Linked DNA regions of Peribacillus simplex NBRC 15720 = DSM 1321. The protein of the gene in region 1 interacts with the protein of each later gene in a pairwise test. Links are inferred from orthologs where the notes say so. Each region holds a gene or a part of one and is shown on either strand. Other genes may lie near its edges.

Region 1 (9,162 bases):
TGTGACTGTCGTTGAATGGGCCCATTTAATAAAGGATCACCTTCCAGAGGAAATCTTGACCATTTATATTTATCGTCTGGGCGATACAAGCAGGCGTATTGTTTTGGAAGCCAAAGGCGAACGATATGTAAAGTTATGTAAGGAGATTATTTGATGAAGGTTTTAGCTATAGATACATCGAATTTTACATTAGGGATTGCACTGGTTAACGGGAGTCAAGTAATTGGCGAGTATACGACGAACTTAAAGAAAAATCATTCGGTGCGGGTAATGCCAGCAATTGAAACGTTGCTGAGGGATTGTGATACTAAACCGAAGGAATTGACTAAGATAGTGGTCGCTCAAGGTCCAGGCTCCTATACAGGGGTCAGGATTGGAGTGACGATTGCGAAAAGCTTGGCCTGGACGCTTCAGATTCCGTTATCAGGTGTTTCCAGCTTAGAGGTTTTAGCTGCTAATGGACGTTATTTTAACGGGTTGATATCTCCCTTATTCGATGCAAGAAGAGGGCAGATTTATACTGGATTATATGAAATGGAAAAGGATTCTCTAAAGACAGTCATTGAAGATTGTAATATACTATCCTCTGATTGGGCGATTCAATTGAAGGAATTAAATCGTCCTGTTTTATTTGTTGGTCAAGATGTGGACATCCATCGGGATGCAATTACGGATGCATTAGGCGAATTAGCGGTATTTGCTCCAGTACAGTCATATAATTCAAGGCCAAGCGAACTGGCCTTTATTGGCCTTGATAAGACTGAAGTGGATGTTCACCAGTTTGTACCGAATTATATCCGGATGGCTGAAGCAGAAGCTAAGTGGCTTGAACAGCAGGGGAAATAAACAAGGAAAGCGACCGATTATTATGAGTAAAACATTGACGTTCCGAAAGATGAATACGGAAGATATCGACCAAGTGCTTAATGTGGAAAAGCAGTCCTTTACTTTACCTTGGAGCCGGGAAGCCTTTTTTAATGAATTGAATCATAATCAATATGCTGTATACATGGTGATAGAGGATGAAGGGAACATTGCCGGTTATTGCGGTGCATGGATCGTCATTGATGAATCGCACATTACCAATATAGCGATATTACCTGAATACCGAGGGCAAAAGCTTGGAGAAGCTTTGCTCAGGAAGATGATTGAAATCTCCATTTCGATGGGTGTGGTGAGGATGACGCTTGAGGTCCGTGTCAGTAATGCAGTAGCCATTTCGCTTTATGAAAAACTAGGTTTCCAAAAGGGTGGAATCCGAAAAAATTATTATACAGACAATCAAGAAGATGCTTATGTTATGTGGGTGAATTTTTCATGAAAAAAGATCAATTTATATTAGGAATTGAAACGAGCTGCGATGAAACTGCGGCAGCTGTCATAAAAAATGGAACGGAGATACTGAGTAATGTCGTGGCTTCACAAATCGAAAGCCATAAACGTTTTGGCGGTGTCGTCCCAGAAATAGCATCCCGTCATCATGTAGAACAAATTACGATTGTTCTTGAAGAAGCACTGCTACAAGCCGGTGTTACATATGAAGACTTGGATGCCATTGCCGTTACAGAAGGTCCCGGACTTGTAGGGGCACTATTAATAGGTGTGAATGCGGCGAAGGCTGTAGCTTTCGCACATGGAATCCCGATTGTCGGTACGCATCATATCGCGGGTCATATCTATGCAAATCGACTTATTCAGGAGATCGAATATCCTGCGCTTTCTTTGGTCGTTTCGGGAGGTCATACGGAATTGGTGCTTTTAGAAGAACCGGGTTCGTTCAAGGTGATAGGGGAGACGCGGGATGATGCAGCAGGAGAGGCGTATGATAAAGTGGCTCGAACCTTGGGGCTCCCTTATCCTGGTGGGCCTCATATCGATAGGCTTGCACAAGAAGGCTCACCATCTTTGAAACTGCCTCGGGCATGGTTGGATGGCAGCTATGACTTTTCTTTCAGCGGGTTGAAATCAGCTGTGATCAACACTTTGCATAATGCAGAACAGCGCGGGGAAAAAATTGAACCTAAAGATTTAGCTGCAAGTTTCCAAGCAAGCGTCATAGAAGTGCTTGTAATGAAAGCTGTAAAGGCTGCAAAGGAATATAATGTGAAGCAGGTATTGCTTGCTGGAGGAGTTGCGGCAAATAAAGGCCTTAGGGAAGCATTAACGGAAGCTTTTAATGATTTACCTATGGATATATCCATTCCGCCCCTCTATCTTTGTACGGACAATGCCGCCATGATCGGTGCTGCTGGCAGTGTCATGTTTGAAAAGGGAAAACGATCTGGTTTGGACTTGAACGGAAATCCTGGATTGGATATAGAAGCATTTTAATTGACGAGAAGGCAGGATCCCAAACTTCGGAATCCTGTCTTTTTTGTCCTGTTAATAAAAAAATAGAATATTCTGTGGATAAAGTTTTTTTGATAATCATAATGCATGTGTATAAAGTGGTGTTTTTGTGGATAAGTGGATATGTTTCTGTGGATAATGTGTATAACTCAAATTAATGGCTAATGAGCGGTAAGTGATTTGTTAACAAGTTTGTGGATAACTTTCGTGAAACAGTTTAATTGGAAAAGAAAAGACCGAGTCATTTGACTCGGTCAATTGTCATTCTTCCAGTTCAGCCCATTCTTCGAGAAGCTGGTCCAAACTTTCCTGTGCATTATCAAGCTTTGCTTGGACTTCCATTACTTTTTCGTGATCCTGGAAAACATTTGGATCACAAAGGAGGTCATTATATTCGTTTATTTCGGTTTCAAGAAGCTCCATGGCTGTCTCGATTTCCTCAATGCGACGTTTTCGCTGGCGTTCAGCTTTTTTTGCTTCTTTATCAATTTTGTAATTTGTTTTTTCTACGGCTGTATCTAATGTTTTCGCCTGATCCTGCTGTTCAAGTGCTTGGATTTCCGCTTGCTCCTGTTTCTTCTCTAAATAGTAATCATAATCACCGAGGAATTCTTCATTGCCGTCTTTGGAGAGTTCTATCACTTTCGTTGCTATCCGATTTATGAAATAACGGTCATGTGAAACGAATAGAATAGTTCCCGGATAATCGATCAATGCGTTTTCAAGCACCAATTTACTATCGAGGTCCAAATGGTTTGTTGGTTCATCAAGAATTAAAAAATTCCCTTTTTCCATCATCATTTTGGCTAGCGCAAGCCGAGCCTTTTCGCCCCCGCTTAGTGTGGAAACGATTTTCAAAACATCGTCCCCGCTAAATAGGAAATTACCGAGTACGGTGCGAATGTCCTTTTCCGGTTTAAGGGGATAGTCGTCCCATAATTCATTGAGTACGCGTTTATTGGAAACAAGGTTAGCTTGTTCTTGATCGTAGTAGCTGACTTCTACGTTCGTTCCAAAACGGAAGTCCCCAGAAAGTGCAGGCAGATTAGAGATGATCGTTTTCAGTAACGTTGATTTTCCGACTCCATTTGGGCCAACAAGAGCTATGCTCTCTCCTTTTGTCATCCGGGAATTTATATTCTTTGATACAGTTTCCCCTTCGTATCCGATAGCCAGGTCCTGAAGGTGGAGTACTTCATTTCCGCTTTGCCTTTCAATTTGAAAAGAAAAATTCGCGGATTTTTCATCACCTTGCGGCTTGTCCAATAGATCCATCTTTTCGAGCTGTTTGCGTCTGCTTTGTGCTCTTTTCGTGGTGGAAGCCCTTGTGATATTACGTTGGACAAAGTCGCGAAGCTTTTCAATTTCCCCTTGTTGCTTCTCGAACAGTTTCATGTCCCGCTCATAATCTTCCGCTTTTCCCTCTAGGTAAGAACTATAATTACCATGGTATTTTTTCATGTTATTCCGGGAAATCTCATATACCAGGTTTACTACTTTATCTAAAAAATAACGGTCATGGGAAACAATAAGGACAGCTCCCTGGTAGCTTTGTAAATATTGTTCAAGCCAAGAGAGGGTTTCGATATCCAAATGGTTCGTCGGCTCATCCAGAATCAATATATCCGGTTTCCTTAAAAGCAGTTTTCCTAATGCAAGCCTTGTTTTTTGCCCACCGCTTAAAGTGGAAATTGGGGTAGAATAGTCAAAGTCAGCAAACTGAAGTCCATGCAATACGGAACGGATATCCGCTTCATATTGATAACCGCCCTTCTCTTTGAATGCCACCATCAAAGTGTCGTATTCATTCAGCACTTTTTGGTAAATTGTTTCGTTTTCAAAGATGTCAGGTCTGGCCATATCAGCCTCAAGGCGACGCAGTTCCTTTTCTTGCTCTATAAGGTCCGTGAATACAGTCAGCATCTCATCCCAAATGGTCAGTTCGGATTCCAATCCCGTATCCTGGGCCATATAGCCGATGGTGACGCCTTTTGGTTTGATTATTTCACCGCCATCATGGGAAAGCTGCCCGGCTATGATTTTTAGCAAAGTGGATTTACCGGCGCCATTTCGGCCGACAAGTGCAATTCGATCTTTATTTTGAACTTCGAGCTTCATATTTGATAAAATAAGTTCAGCTCCATAATATTTCGATAGTTGATTGATTTGTAATAAAATCATAGATTTCACCTCAATTGATTATTGTTAGTGTAACGTATTTTAGTTATTATCGGCAACAGCTTGGTTCCAAGCTAAAAGAAAAGCTGTTACATAAAGTGGAATAATAGTGTATGATTTAGGAGGGGTTACTTAAATGGGAAACTTAACGCATTTTAATGAACAGGGCAGGGCCAAAATGGTCGATGTGAGTGCTAAGCCTGAAACAACCCGGACGGCAGTAGCTCAATCGAGCATTTTATTGAATGATGAAATATATGAATTGGTCACGAACCAGAAAATGAAAAAAGGTGATGTACTGGCTGTTGCACAAGTTGCAGGAATAATGGCCAGCAAAAATACATCCAATATAATTCCGATGTGCCATCCCATTGCTCTGCAAGGGGTCAATATAGCCTTTGATTGGGAAAAAGAAGAACAAGGATATAGGCTTAGGATTGAAACGGAAGCTAAGACAAAAGGGAGTACAGGTGTTGAAATGGAAGCGTTAACAGCTGCATCCGTGACTGCCTTGACTGTTTATGACATGTGTAAGGCCCTTGATAAGGGAATGGTGATCGGGCCTACATTCTTAGTGGAGAAAACAGGCGGAGTTTCCAGTAACGATTATAAAAGACAAGTAAAACAAACAGATAGAGATTAAGTTGAAAAGCATGTGTGAAGGCGGGGAAGAACAATGAACCATGACCCAAAGATACCGCAGGCGACAGCCAAAAGGTTGCCATTGTATTATCGATTTTTAAAGAACTTACATTCCTCAGGCAAACAAAGAGTTTCTTCGGCAGAGCTAAGCGAAGCTGTAAAAGTGGATTCTGCTACCATTCGCCGTGATTTTTCCTACTTTGGCGCGCTTGGGAAAAAAGGCTACGGCTACAATGTCAATTATTTATTATCCTTCTTTAGAAAAACACTAGATCAAGATGAATTGACCAAAGTCGCTTTAATCGGGGTAGGAAATTTAGGAACCGCTTTTTTAAATTACAATTTCATGAAAAATAATAATACTAAAATTGAAATGGCTTTCGAAGTTTCTGAAGAAAAGGTCGGCAAGCGAATAGCTGATGTGCCCATCTATCATATGGATCAAAACGATACACTATTGCAGGAAAATAATATTACTGCGGCTATATTGACAGTGCCTGCACAGGTAGCCCAGACAATAACCGATCGTTTAGTCAAAGCTGATATAAAAGGAATATTGAATTTTACTCCTGCACGGCTGACCGTGCCTCCATCCATAAGGGTTCACCACATTGACCTGGCGGTAGAGCTTCAGTCGCTCATCTACTTCCTGAAACATTATCCTGTAGTGGAAGAAGCTGCAATAGAGGAATGAAAAAACACTGCATCATTGCATCGTTCAGTTTGTATACAAAAGGGGTGCGGAATTTTTTAATTCCGCACCCCTTTTGAAATTTTGGCCCGAGGTTAATTAAAGGCTGCCAAAATTTTACGAACCAAATCGTTCACTGGCACCAGTTGGACTAAAGTAATCAAATCAAGTTGAGCTATATAGAATAAAAAGCATCCTCATCACTTCAAGTTTTAATCCTTCTATTTTAAAGAGACTGTAGGAGAAAGGGGTTCATAAAACGTATCTTTCATCAAATGCTGATCCCGAACCAACTGGTCCAAAGCAAAACCTTCAATTCCTAAGGTATGGTTTCTATCTAAATTTTATAACGAAGTTGATTGGAGAGGAAGGTGCGAGACACCTGCGGGAAAAGCGCGTACCTGGAGCGGAAATCAACGTCCAAATTGTAAAAGCCATAAAAAAACTGTAGACAAACTCAACTTTCATCGAGTTTGTCTACAGTCTGAACGCTGCATCATTGCAGCTTTTTTTTATTTTTTCTTATTTTTTTGTGCGGCTTTAATCTTAAAGTGCAGCATGATCATGCGTAATCCCGATCCAAAGTCAAGAGTTGCAATAAGGACAAGTATGTAGGCAAAGATTCCCCATCCGGAAGAATTGACGGTTTGAATCGCGATAGCTGTAAAAAGAGCTCCTAAGCCTGCATAGATGATGCCCATGAATAATGGTGATTGACGTTTCATAATAAACCTCCGATGAAGGCCTGTGCAGTATCTAGCATCTTCTCAATATCCTCCCGATATACCACTTGAAGGATGATAACAAGCGTATTCATTGCAATATGAGCGCTCATGGAAACGAGAATGCGGCCTGTTTTTGCATAAAGGAAAGCAAAGGTGAAGCCCATTGCTGTATATAAAAGAAGATGTTCAAATTCACCATGCGCCAAGCCGAAAATAACTGAGCTGATTAAAGCTGAAATAAAGAAGTTAAAGCGTTTATGAAGTGATCCGAAAATGATTTTCCGGAAAATTAATTCTTCCAATATAGGTCCAATTACTGAAGTGACGAAAATGACCATGGGGACTTTGTAAATGAGTGAAATGAGTTGCTGCGTATTTTCAGATTCAGACTCCACCCCAAGCATTTGTTCAATGCTGCCGGCAATGCTTTGCGCAAAAAGAGCCATGAAAACTCCTGCAATTGACCATAATACGGACATGGGAACGGAAGTTTGATTTCTCGTGTCCAACTTTTCCCTCATATCTTTTCTCATTAAAAAAAGAATCAAGAATAAAGCAGCGAGAAAACTGAAAACTATCCAGTATGCTGCAGACTTCACTTCGAGTTCATCAGCCGGCATTCCGGTATAAGACCCGATCAGCATGAAAATGGGTACCCCAACAATACTGGATAATTGCATGGCAATATAAGTGATGATGACGAACCAATATTCTTTTTTCAAAAATGAAAACTCCTTTTATTTAGTCACCCATTCCGCTTGGAACGTTCCTGATATGGGGACCATCTATAAACGCATACTCCAAAATGGTATCAAATATTGAGGCAGAACTCCACTTAAAGGTACCCCCTAATAAAACATTTCAATTACTTGGTTAAGGAAATCATTATGCTAAAGTAGTATACCCGTAATTTATCAGAAATTAATAAAAAATTTTCAATAAGATACTTGCAAAAAAGGCTCGGTTTATTTAATATTATAAATGTGTTAGCACTCGATGATGAAGAGTGCTAATAATCATGAAACAAATTATCAAGAGAATATGAGGAGGTTGTTTCACTTGTTAAAACCATTAGGTGATCGCGTTATTATTGAACTAGTTCAAACTGAAGAAAAAACTGCAAGCGGTATTGTTCTTCCTGATACTGCTAAAGAAAAGCCACAAGAAGGTAAGGTAGTAGCAGTTGGTACTGGCCGTGTCCTTGAAAATGGCGAACGTGTTGCTTTAGAGGTTGCCCAAGGCGATCTAATTATCTTCTCAAAATATGCAGGTACTGAAGTTAAATACGAAGACACTGAATACTTAATTTTACGTGAAAGCGACATTCTAGCTGTTATCGGCTAATTATACATCATACTTAACTGAACGAAAATTTTCTTAAAATTTTAGGGAGGTACTTATAAATGGCTAAAGAAATTAAATTTAGTGAAGAAGCTCGCCGCTCCATGCTTCGTGGTGTGGACGCACTTGCAGATGCAGTTAAAGTAACGCTTGGACCAAAAGGTCGTAACGTGGTTCTTGAGAAAAAATTCGGTTCACCGCTTATCACAAATGACGGTGTGACGATCGCTAAAGAAATCGAATTAGAAGATGCATTCGAAAACATGGGTGCGAAATTGGTTGCTGAAGTAGCAAGCAAAACAAACGACGTAGCTGGTGACGGTACAACTACTGCAACGGTTCTTGCTCAAGCGATGATCCGTGAAGGTCTTAAAAACGTAACAGCTGGTGCTAACCCAATGGGTATCCGTAAAGGAATCGAGAAAGCGGTCAATACTGCAATTGCAGAATTGAAAGCCATTTCCCAACCTGTTGAAAACAAAGAATCAATCGCACAAGTTGCTGCCATCTCTTCAGCTGATGAAGAAGTGGGACAACTGATTGCGGAAGCAATGGAGCGCGTTGGTAACGACGGCGTCATCACAATCGAAGAGTCTAAAGGTTTCACAACTGAGTTGGACGTAGTAGAAGGTATGCAGTTCGATCGTGGGTATGCTTCTCCATACATGGTTACTGATTCAGATAAAATGGAAGCTGTCCTTGAGAATCCATATATCTTGATCACAGATAAAAAAATCACGAATATCCAAGAAATCCTTCCTGTACTTGAGCAAGTTGTTCAACAAGGGAAACCGCTATTATTGATTGCTGAAGATGTAGAAGGCGAAGCGCTTGCAACTCTTGTTGTGAACAAACTTCGTGGAACATTCAACGCAGTTGCGGTTAAAGCTCCTGGATTCGGTGACCGTCGTAAAGCAATGCTTGAAGACATCGCAGCTCTTACAGGCGGCGAAGTAATCACTGAAGAAATCGGACTTGACCTTAAATCTGCAACAATCGATTCATTAGGCCGTGCGTCTAAAGTGGTTGTTACAAAAGAAAATACAACGATCGTTGAAGGTGCTGGAAATACAGCTCAAATTCAAGCTCGTGTAAACCAAATCCGTGTTCAATTAGAAGAAACAACTTCTGAATTCGACCGTGAAAAATTACAAGAACGCCTTGCTAAATTAGCTGGTGGCGTAGCGGTAATCAAAGTCGGTGCAGCTACTGAAACGGAATTAAAAGAACGTAAAC
Region 2 (9,601 bases), 2.8 Mb from region 1 along the record:
GTAAGAATTATGGCATCGCTTACATCTGCCACCTTAGCGAAAGTAGCTTCATTTAGTTTTGAACTATCAGCAAGCACGTAGGTTTCGTTAGAGAGGCGTAATGCCATCTTCTTCAGTAGAGCTTCTTCCGGGTCGGGAGTTGTGAAACCCAGATCTTGATGAATGCCGTTCATTCCCAAGAAACATTTATCAAAACGGTATTCATTCAAAAACTGTACAGCATTACTTCCTATAACCGCATTTGTCGAGAATTTTATCGTTCCGCCCACTAACACTGTTTTGATCTCCAATTCGATGAGTTTCGGAATATGCATAAGACCATTTGTCAGCACCGTTATATTTTTATCCTTTAAATAAGGAATCATTTCCGCAGTTGTCGTACCTGCATCAAGATATATACAATCATTTTTCTCTATGAAAGAAGCCGCAAGCTTTGCTATAAGTTGTTTTTCAGCTCTTGCTTTCTTTTGCTTTTCCATAGTTGTCGGTTCAAGGCCTTTTCTTTGAAGTAAAGAGGCCCCGCCATGCACGCGTTTCAAGAGCTTCATTTCTTCGAGTTGCACTAGATCTCTCCGAATGGTCGACTCCGAGGCTTGTAACTGATCTACAAGCTCCTGCAGCTTTACCGTTCCTTGTTCTTTAAGGATCGATAGGATGAACTGGTGCCTTTCAGTTGTCAACAATTCGTCCACCTCACTTTAATATCATCATCATATATGAAAACGAAGGAATAATCAATCATAAACATTTAAAAATACTCAAATTCATTCAAAAATACCTTCAAAAACATTCAATTTGATTAGAAATAACCTTTATTGAATCCCATTATCTTTTTTTCTATGAAAATATCCTTTCAGTTCTCCACACAAAAAACCCCCATGTCATGAAGACAGGGGGGTTTCGTATTACTTTATTAGCCTTGAAGTAAAAGTTGTTCTGGATCTTCCAGCATATCTTTGATAGCCACTAAGAAACCAACAGCTTCTTTTCCGTCTACGATACGGTGATCATAAGATAATGCAAGGTACATCATTGGTCTGTTTTCGATTTGATCTCCAACAGCGATTGGACGAGTCTTGATTGTATGCATGCCCAAGATCCCAACTTGAGGGGCATTCAAGATTGGTGTAGATAATAGGGAACCGAAAGTCCCTCCATTTGTGATGGTAAAAGTACCACCTGATAAATCTGAAAGTCCCAGTTTGTTGTTACGCGCTTTAACAGCTAAATCCGAAATGTTCTTCTCGATTTCAGCAAAGCTTTTGCGGTCAGCATCCCTTACTACCGGAACTACAAGACCTTCATCAGTGGATACTGCTACACCGATATCATAAAAGTTCTTTTTCAGGATATGGTCGCCTTGGATTTCAGCATTCAATAACGGATATTTTTTCAATGCGCCAATGACCGCTTTAGTGAAGAATGACATGAAACCAAGTTTAACATCATTTGTTTTCACGAAAGAATCCTTATGGCGATTACGCAATTCCATGACTGCAGAAAGATCGACTTCGTTAAAAGTAGTAAGCATGGCTGCTTCGGATTGTACTTGAACTAGACGCTTGGCAATGGTTTGACGACGGCGTGTCATTTTAACCACTTCAATGCGGTCATCATTCACTTCAACAGGAGCGGCTGCTTTTTTAGCTGCAGGAGCTTGTTTTGGAGCCGCCGCAGGTGCTGCAGGTGCATTACTTGCTGCTTCTACGTCTTGTACACGTACACGACCTAGTGGATCGGCTACAGGCACTTGAGTCAAGTCAATTCCTTTTTCACGAGCCAATTTCCTTGCAGCTGGTGAAGCAATAACTTGTTGAGTGGATGATGCTTCTTTCGCTTCTGCTTTAGGAGCCTCTTTAGCAGGAGCCGCTGGTTCAGCCTTAGCTGGTTCTGCTTTAGCTTCTTCAACCTTAGGAGCTTCCGCTTTTGGAGCTGCTGCAGCTGATCCATTTTCATCAACGATAGCGATAGCCTGTCCAACTTGGACAGTATCGCCTTCTTCCGCTAAATGTTCCGAAAGTGTACCCGTATAATCTGAAATGATTTCTACGTTCACTTTATCCGTTTCAAGTTCAAGGACATATTCTCCTTTTTCAACGTGATCACCGGGTTGTTTTAACCATTGCGCAATAGATCCTTCAGAAATTGATTCTGCTAATTCAGGTACTTTTACTTCAGCCATTTTATTTCTCCCCCTCATTATTGCGTGTAATTGCTTGAGTCATAATCCGTTGTTGTTCATTTTTATGGACAAGTGGATCACCCTCAGCCGGGCTTGATCTGCGCTTCCTTCCTATATATGTTACTGAAAGTTTGCCAGGAGCCGCTGCATTTAGGCGAGGTTCAACAAATGTCCAAGCACCCATGTTTTTAGGTTCTTCTTGAGCCCAGAAGATTTCTTTAAGATTTGTATATTTTTTCAGAGCTTCTTGAACTCCAGTGAATGGGAATGGATAAATTTCTTCGATACTGATGATTTGCAACCAATCCGTATTTTTTTCAGTTGCCGCTTTTTCACGAAGTTCAACCGCCAATTTACCTGAAGCAAAAACAATGCGTTCAACCGATTTAGGTTTTTTGCCCAAAGCTTTGGTTTCTACGAATGATTCAAAAGAGCCTTCACTGAATTCTTCTGCTGTAGAAGCCATCACTTGATTACGAAGCATACTCTTCGGTGTCATGATGACAAGCGGACGTACTTGTTCTTGATCCAAAATCTTAGCTTGTCTTCTAAGGATATGGAAGTATTGAGCTGCCGAACTTAAGTTGGCAACTGTCCAGTTGTTTTCAGCCGCTAATTGAAGGAAACGTTCAAGGCGTGCACTTGAGTGCTCTGGTCCTTGTCCTTCATAACCGTGTGGAAGCAGCATGACAAGACCTGATTTTTGACCCCATTTTGCACGACCTGCCGCGATGAATTGGTCAAAGATCACTTGTGCTGTATTAGCGAAGTCACCGAATTGGCCTTCCCATAATACAAGTGTCTCAGGTGCAAATACATTATAACCATATTCATAAGCCAGAACTGCCGTTTCAGTAAGCGGGCTGTTATGAACAGCGAATGATGCTTTGGCAGTTTCAAGTGTGTGAAGTGGTGAATATGTTTTTCCATTAACACTGTCATGTAACATGATATTACGTTGTGCGAATGTTCCACGCTCTGAATCTTGTCCTGTCAAACGGATTGGAGTGCCGTCACTCAATATGGATGCATATGCCAATGTCTCGGCATGAGCCCAATCAATTTTTCCGTCAGCACCAAAGGAATCCAAGCGACGTGATAAAATCTTTCCTAATTTTTTATTAGGAGTGAATCCTTCCGGCCATTTAACAAGTTCTTCGTTAATTGTAACAAGTTCTTGTTTCGGAACTGCCGTTTCAATGGCTGGAAGTCCTTTTTCAATAATCCCAGGAGGATTACACTCTTTAGAAGCTTCCGGTTTATTTCCGGAAATTTTCGCATATGCATCTGCAAGCCTTGTATCCACTTGCTCAGCAATCGCTTTAACTTCAGCTTCAGTGAACTCGCCAGATTGAATGAGTTTTTTTCCATAAAGCTCTTTAACGGTTGGGTGCTTATGAATTAATGCATACATTTCAGGTTGAGTCACCAATGGCTCATCCATTTCGTTATGGCCGAAACGTCTGTAACCGATCAAGTCGATCAAGAAATCCTTGTTGTATTTTTCACGATATAGATTAGCAAGGTTCACAGCAGCCATACATGCTTCAGGATCATCTGCATTCACATGCACGATCGGAACTTCAAAGCCTTTTGCCAAATCACTAGCATATAAGGTTGAACGTGAATCTTCACTTTCCGTTGTAAAACCGATCATGTTATTGGCGATGATATGGATAGCTCCGCCAACTTGATATCCGCGTAAACGGCTTAAGTTAAACGTTTCAGGTACAATTCCTTCACCTGGGAATGCTGCATCACCATGAATCAGGATTGCAAGAGATTTTGATATATCTTGAACCGGGAATCCTTTTTCTGAACGGTCTTCTTGAGCCGCACGGGAATACCCTTCCACGATTGGACCGACTACTTCCAAGTGACTTGGGTTATTGGCAAGTGTAATCCTTGCTTTTTGTATGTTAGCTTTAGTGATCTGTTTATCCAGACCTAAATGGTATTTAACATCACCGGTCCATCCATTGTTAATGCCTGTTGAACCTTCGGAAGGAACCAGATCTTTATTCGGTGAATGTTGGAATTCAGAGAAAATGACCTCATAAGGCTTTCCTAATACATGTGCAAGCACATTCAAACGTCCACGGTGAGCCATTGCGATATTCACATTACCCGTTCCGTTTTGGACAGTTTGTGAAATCATTTCATCTAAAATCGGAACCAAAGCATCCAGTCCTTCAATAGAGAAACGTTTTTGCCCTACATATGTGCGGTGAAGGAATTTCTCGAAACCTTCTACTTCATTCAATCGTTTAAGTAATAGTTCTCTTTTCTCTTTTCCCACTTCCGGGAACATGTTTCCGGATTCGACCATATCAGTAAGCCATTGCTTTTCATCCAAGTCATTAACATGATGAAATTCAAAGGCTATCGTTTTTGTATAGAGTTGTTTTAGGTATTGTACGGCTTCGTATCCGTCTTTCACGTCTTCAGGTGATTCCGGACAAATAAAGTCAGCCGGTATTTTCCTTAAATCATCTGCAGTCAAGCCATATTTTTCAAAGTGAATTTGTTCAGTGTCCAGAGCTTCTTCTTTTAAAGGATAAATATTTGCAGCAAGATGCCCGTATGCACGGATATTTTCAGCTAACTTCACTGCAGACATAATTTTCTTCATTGGAAGAACTTCTCCAGTTTGTACAGTTGATGCGCTTACAGTCGTTGTTTCTGCCGATACATCGAATGAAGGAGGACCTGCTACTTCAAAAAAGTTTTTCAGTTCCGGATCCACTTCTTCCGGGTTGGCTAGAAATAAATCGTATTGCTCCATGACATACCCAAGGTTTGGACCCGAAAAAGCTTTCCAGTGGTCTAATACCTTAGAATCATTGATGGTCATTTTGTAAACCCCCAAATTTTTCTCATAATTTTTTTCATTACGTTTTATCCATCCCCAAATTTCTTTCTTCTAAATTTTCCCCAAATATATGATATATATAAGATATATAATAAATAACTTTGGTTATTGAATAATAAAATTTTAAAGGATAAAACGTTTTCAGATGTTATATTAACATGTTTTTGTCGAAATATCCAAAGGTTAAACCACTTTATACAACCTTTTTTCAACTATATTTCTGCTTAATTCGTCAAAAATCGCTTTTAACTGTCTTTTTTGCTCATTTAAGTCTTTTTTTCGCTAAAAAAAGATTTTTGTATTTTTGTATAATGATTATTTTTCAGGTAAATTTAACTAGTTTGAAAACCCTTTCAGCTCAATCAAACTTCCAAGCTGTTAAACTCAGATTGCCATATTGAAAGCTCCTGTGCAGTAGAGCTGCTTTTTTTTTGTCATCCCCCAACCCCATTGCGATGACCAATGGAATGAAATGCTCTTTTGAAGGCACAGCCTCTGTACTATAAGGGGCGATTTTTTCATAATTAAACAAGGATTGCAAATCCCATTTCATGATTTTCTCTTCGACCCAGTTCTCAAACTCGATTGCCCATCCTTCTGCAACATGCATATCCTCCTGAATTTGGGTGAAATTATGGACAATTCCACCGCTCCCAATGATCAGGACATTACTTTCCTTTAATTCCCTTAATGTTTTCCCGATTTCATACTGCTTGTCCAATGGCAGCGCAGGACTAATGGACATAGAAACGGTCGGGATGTCAGCTTCGGGATACATGATATGCAAAAGCCCCCATGATCCATGATCCAGGGGGCGCCTTTCATCAAGTTCCCCCAATACACCTATCTTGGACAATAAGGTTAAAATTCGATCGGACAGCTCAAGGCATCCCGCAGCAGGATAAGTTATTTGAAATATTTCTTCAGGGTACCCTGCAAAATCATAAATGACTTCATGCTTCCCTACTGCTGAAATCAATTGGTCTTCACTTTCCCAATGTGCTGACAAAATAACGATCGCAGCAGGTTTCTTCATAGTTTGCATATAATCCTTCAAAAAAGAAGTGTAGTTATTCTTTTCCAAAGCTAATAGCGGTGTTCCATGTGATAAAAACAATGATGGCATCATAGAAACGATAAATCCTTTCGCATTGTAATCTCTTATCCCTATACCTTAATTTACTATAGATAAACAATGTGTTCATCAATTAAATTGTATTTTTGGGGTTGTCTCATCAATAGTATCAAAGGTAAACCCTTCTTTTTTTAGGAATTCAATTATATCAGGCAAAGCTTTCACTGTATTTTTCATACTATTGATATCATGCAATAAGATATTAACATGCTTTTGATTTTTCGTCCCTTTTTGTACAGCAGTAATGATTTTTTGTTCACTTATTGACGGACTGAAGCCATCTGTAGAGTCAATAGACCAATCAGTGTAAATATACCCTTTTTCCTTTAGTTGTTGAAGGATACCATTGATGATGGGTCTCGTTGCAGCCTGATGCCGCAGTAGATTATTCGAGCCGCCAGGAAGGCGCACAATACGGCTTTTTATCCCATACTCCTTTTGCAGCATGGTTTCAAGCCTATTCAAATCTTGAAAGAAACTCTCAGTCGATCGATAAACGATGGAATAATCATGTGTATAAGAATGAAGGGCAATCGCATGACCGCGGGAAATCATTTCCTGATAACATTCCTTTGCGTATGGTTCTTCGTTGCCTTTAACGAAAAATGTGGCCTTAACATGATAGCGTTCCAAAATATCCAATATCTTCATGGTATTCAAAGATGGTCCGTCATCGAAAGTCAAATAAGCGATTTTCTGATTTTCCCTACTTTTTAGGAGCGGTGTCATCTCTTCAGGAACCGTTGCATGTACTTGAATGTTCTGCACATCCACTCCAAACAAAATAATAATGAAAGAACCCGCCATGGAAAGAAATAATTTCAGCATATTCTTCATAGGTGTTGTATCCCCTTCCTTTTGACCATTAAGATGTACCAATTAAGGGGTTTCATGCGCAATAAGGCAGCGGTAAAAAATACCGCTGCCTTTATTAAATGAGTTATCGATCGACATTAAAGTAACGAGCTTCAGGATGTGCAAAAACAATGGCTGAAACGGAAGCCTCTGGTTCCATCATGCATCCTTCAGTCAATTCCACGCCAATATCTTGAGGTTGTAACAGGCGGAATAGCTTCTCCTGGTCTTCCAGATTAGGACAAGCAGGATAACCAAATGAAAACCTTTGCCCGGTGTACTTAGCGGCAAATCGCTCTTTCATGGACATTTCAATCGGATCGCTTATACCTAAATCATCCCTCATTAATTGATGAATTCTTTCCGCGAACCCTTCAGCTGTTTCGAGAGCAAGTGATTGAAGGGCGTGATTTTTCAAGAAATCACCTTCAAGCTTTAGTTTTTCTGCCCATTTTCTGATCCCTTTTCCGGCAGTGACCAGGAAGAACCCAACATAATCCATTTGCCCGGAGGAGATCGGTTTCGCGAAGTCCGCTAAACAAAGATGCGGATTCGTATCTTGCCGGGGGAAGTCAAAAGTTTCCAAAACCTGATGATGATTGTCCGGGTTGTATACCAATAGCTTATCTCCTTCGCTTTGAGCAGGGAAAAATTGATAAACGGCATGCAAGCCATAATCCGGTTCCGTCTTTAGGAATTCAATCAATTCATCAACGAGATCATTAAGCTGCACTGCTTTTTCATTCCCTTGCTTAAGCAATTCGGAAACTTTACCTTTTAACCCCAAATGATGACCAATCAGCATTTGCCTATTTATATAAGGCTGGATGACATCCAATGGATAGTTTTTCAGGACGTGACGCTTGATGTCACGCGGTTTTTGAACAGGAACATCGCTTAAAGGGGCAGCTGTGGACTGCTTACGAACAGGTTTTTCCATCGTGGCAGCAATGGCGGCATTGGCTTTCGATCTTTCTCGTTTCTCGACTAACTCTGCCAAGTACACCACTTTTTTGTCAGAGTCATGTAAAATATTCGTTACAGCCAAACCATCCATCGCATCTTTGGAATATAAAACCGGTCCTTCATATTCAGGTGATATCTTAAAATCAGTGAATTTACGGGATAATGCTGCCCCTCCCACTAAAATTGGGGTATCTATTCCGGCTTGCCTTAAATCCTGTGCGGTTAAAACCATTTGCTGTGCAGATTTGACAAGTAACCCAGAGAGGCCAATGATGGTAGGCTCATGTTTTCGAACCTCTTCAATGATTTGTTGCGGTGCGACCTTTATTCCCAAATCAATGACTTCATAGCCATTATTGGATAGGATGATATCCACTAGGTTTTTCCCGATATCATGCACATCTCCCTTGACAGTCGCCAACAGGATTTTCCCTTTCTTAGCGCTATCTTCAGAGTTTTCCATTAGTGGTTCAAGGTGAGATACAGCCGCCTTCATCGCTTCAGCACTCTGAAGCACCTCTGCGACAATAAGTTGGTTGTCATTAAATAACCGACCCACCTCACTCATGCCATCCATCAATGGTCCATTGATGATTTCCAATGGGCTATCACCGCGCTCAATCGCTTTATTTAAATCATCAATCAATCCTTCTTTCGTTCCTTCGATAATATAGTTACCTAAACGTTCGTCCAATGGCAGGACCACACCATTATCCTTCTTCTCCGCTTTTTTTCCACGATAAAATTCAGTAAAGATCGCTAAAGTTTCTGTAGATGTCTCAAACAGGAGTGCCTCAGCCAATTTCACTTCCTCTTCTGGTATCAGAGCGAAACGTTCAAGTTTTTCTGTATTCACGATAGCATAATCGAGACCCGCTTTTGTACAATGGTAAAGGAAAACTGCATTTAATATTTCCCTTCCCCTCGCTGGTAGACCGAAAGAAACGTTCGAAATGCCAAGTATCGTTAGGCATTCCGGAAACTTTTCTTTAATCGCCTTTATTCCATTCACCGTTTCCAATGCAGATCCGATATATTGTTCATCCCCTGTGCCTACAGGAAATACCAGTGGATCAAAAATGATGTCACTTTTATTTAGCCCATACTTATTAACTAGCAAATCCACAGACCGTGTAGCCACTTCCAATTTCCGTTCAGCATCGACGGCCATCCCAATTTCATCAATGGTTCCTACGACAACGGCAGCACCATATTGATGGACGAAGGGTACTATTTTTTCAAATCGCTCCTCACCATCTTCAAGGTTTATGGAATTAATGATCGATTTTCCTTGTGAATGTTTTAATGCTTGTTCAAGTACGGCTTCATCCGTAGTGTCGATGACCAATGGGACTTTCACTTTTTTGACGACCTCTTCTACGAATTCCTTCATATCGCCAAGCTCATCCCCATCAGGATCAGCAAGACAGATATCAATGACATGGGCGCCTTTTTTTACCTGGGAACGTGCAATTTCGGCAGCTGGCTCGTAATGCTTTCCACGAATCAGCTCCTTGAATTTTCGGGAACCGATAACATTCGTTCTTTCACCTACGAATAAAGGACGCATTGAATCATCATAAATGAGCGG

Evidence for each region.
Region 2: the proteins of BS1321_RS10685 (region 1) and BS1321_RS24360 interact in binary tests that used the Escherichia coli proteins (3 or more experiments, as listed by UniProt). The link is inferred for Peribacillus simplex NBRC 15720 = DSM 1321 from one-to-one orthologs.

What each region holds. Positions count from the first base shown.
Region 1 is NZ_CP017704.1:2,263,750-2,272,911, reverse strand. Bases 2,071-5,002 are described here. They hold BS1321_RS10685 (ABC transporter ATP-binding protein), read right to left. Parts: upstream 4,531-5,002; coding sequence 2,611-4,530; downstream 2,071-2,610. Other genes in these bases: moaC (cyclic pyranopterin monophosphate synthase MoaC), read left to right, coding at 4,664-5,002; tsaD (tRNA (adenosine(37)-N6)-threonylcarbamoyltransferase complex transferase subunit TsaD), read left to right, coding at 2,071-2,331. In the rest of the region: tRNA (adenosine(37)-N6)-threonylcarbamoyltransferase complex ATPase subunit type 1 TsaE, read left to right, coding at 1-154; tRNA (adenosine(37)-N6)-threonylcarbamoyltransferase complex dimerization subunit type 1 TsaB, read left to right, coding at 154-846; rimI (ribosomal protein S18-alanine N-acetyltransferase), read left to right, coding at 869-1,321; more of tsaD, read left to right, coding at 1,318-2,070; more of moaC, read left to right, coding at 5,003-5,170; BS1321_RS10675 (redox-sensing transcriptional repressor Rex), read left to right, coding at 5,204-5,863; BS1321_RS10670 (YdiK family protein), read right to left, coding at 6,373-6,585; BS1321_RS10665 (CPBP family intramembrane glutamic endopeptidase), read right to left, coding at 6,582-7,307; co-chaperone GroES, read left to right, coding at 7,645-7,929; groL (chaperonin GroEL), read left to right, coding at 7,989-9,162. UniProt on the Escherichia coli protein: Genetic data indicate it may be involved in ribosome assembly or function.
Region 2 is NZ_CP017704.1:5,028,969-5,038,569, reverse strand. The notes cover bases 1,984-5,354. They hold BS1321_RS24360 (2-oxoglutarate dehydrogenase E1 component), read right to left. Parts: upstream 5,037-5,354; coding sequence 2,184-5,036; downstream 1,984-2,183. Other genes in these bases: odhB (2-oxoglutarate dehydrogenase complex dihydrolipoyllysine-residue succinyltransferase), read right to left, coding at 1,984-2,182. Outside these bases: BS1321_RS24370 (DeoR/GlpR family DNA-binding transcription regulator), read right to left, coding at 1-683; more of odhB, read right to left, coding at 914-1,983; BS1321_RS24355 (dioxygenase family protein), read right to left, coding at 5,413-6,183; BS1321_RS24350 (polysaccharide deacetylase family protein), read right to left, coding at 6,259-7,026; metH (methionine synthase), read right to left, coding at 7,130-9,601. UniProt on the Escherichia coli protein: E1 component of the 2-oxoglutarate dehydrogenase (OGDH) complex which catalyzes the decarboxylation of 2-oxoglutarate, the first step in the conversion of 2-oxoglutarate to succinyl-CoA and CO(2).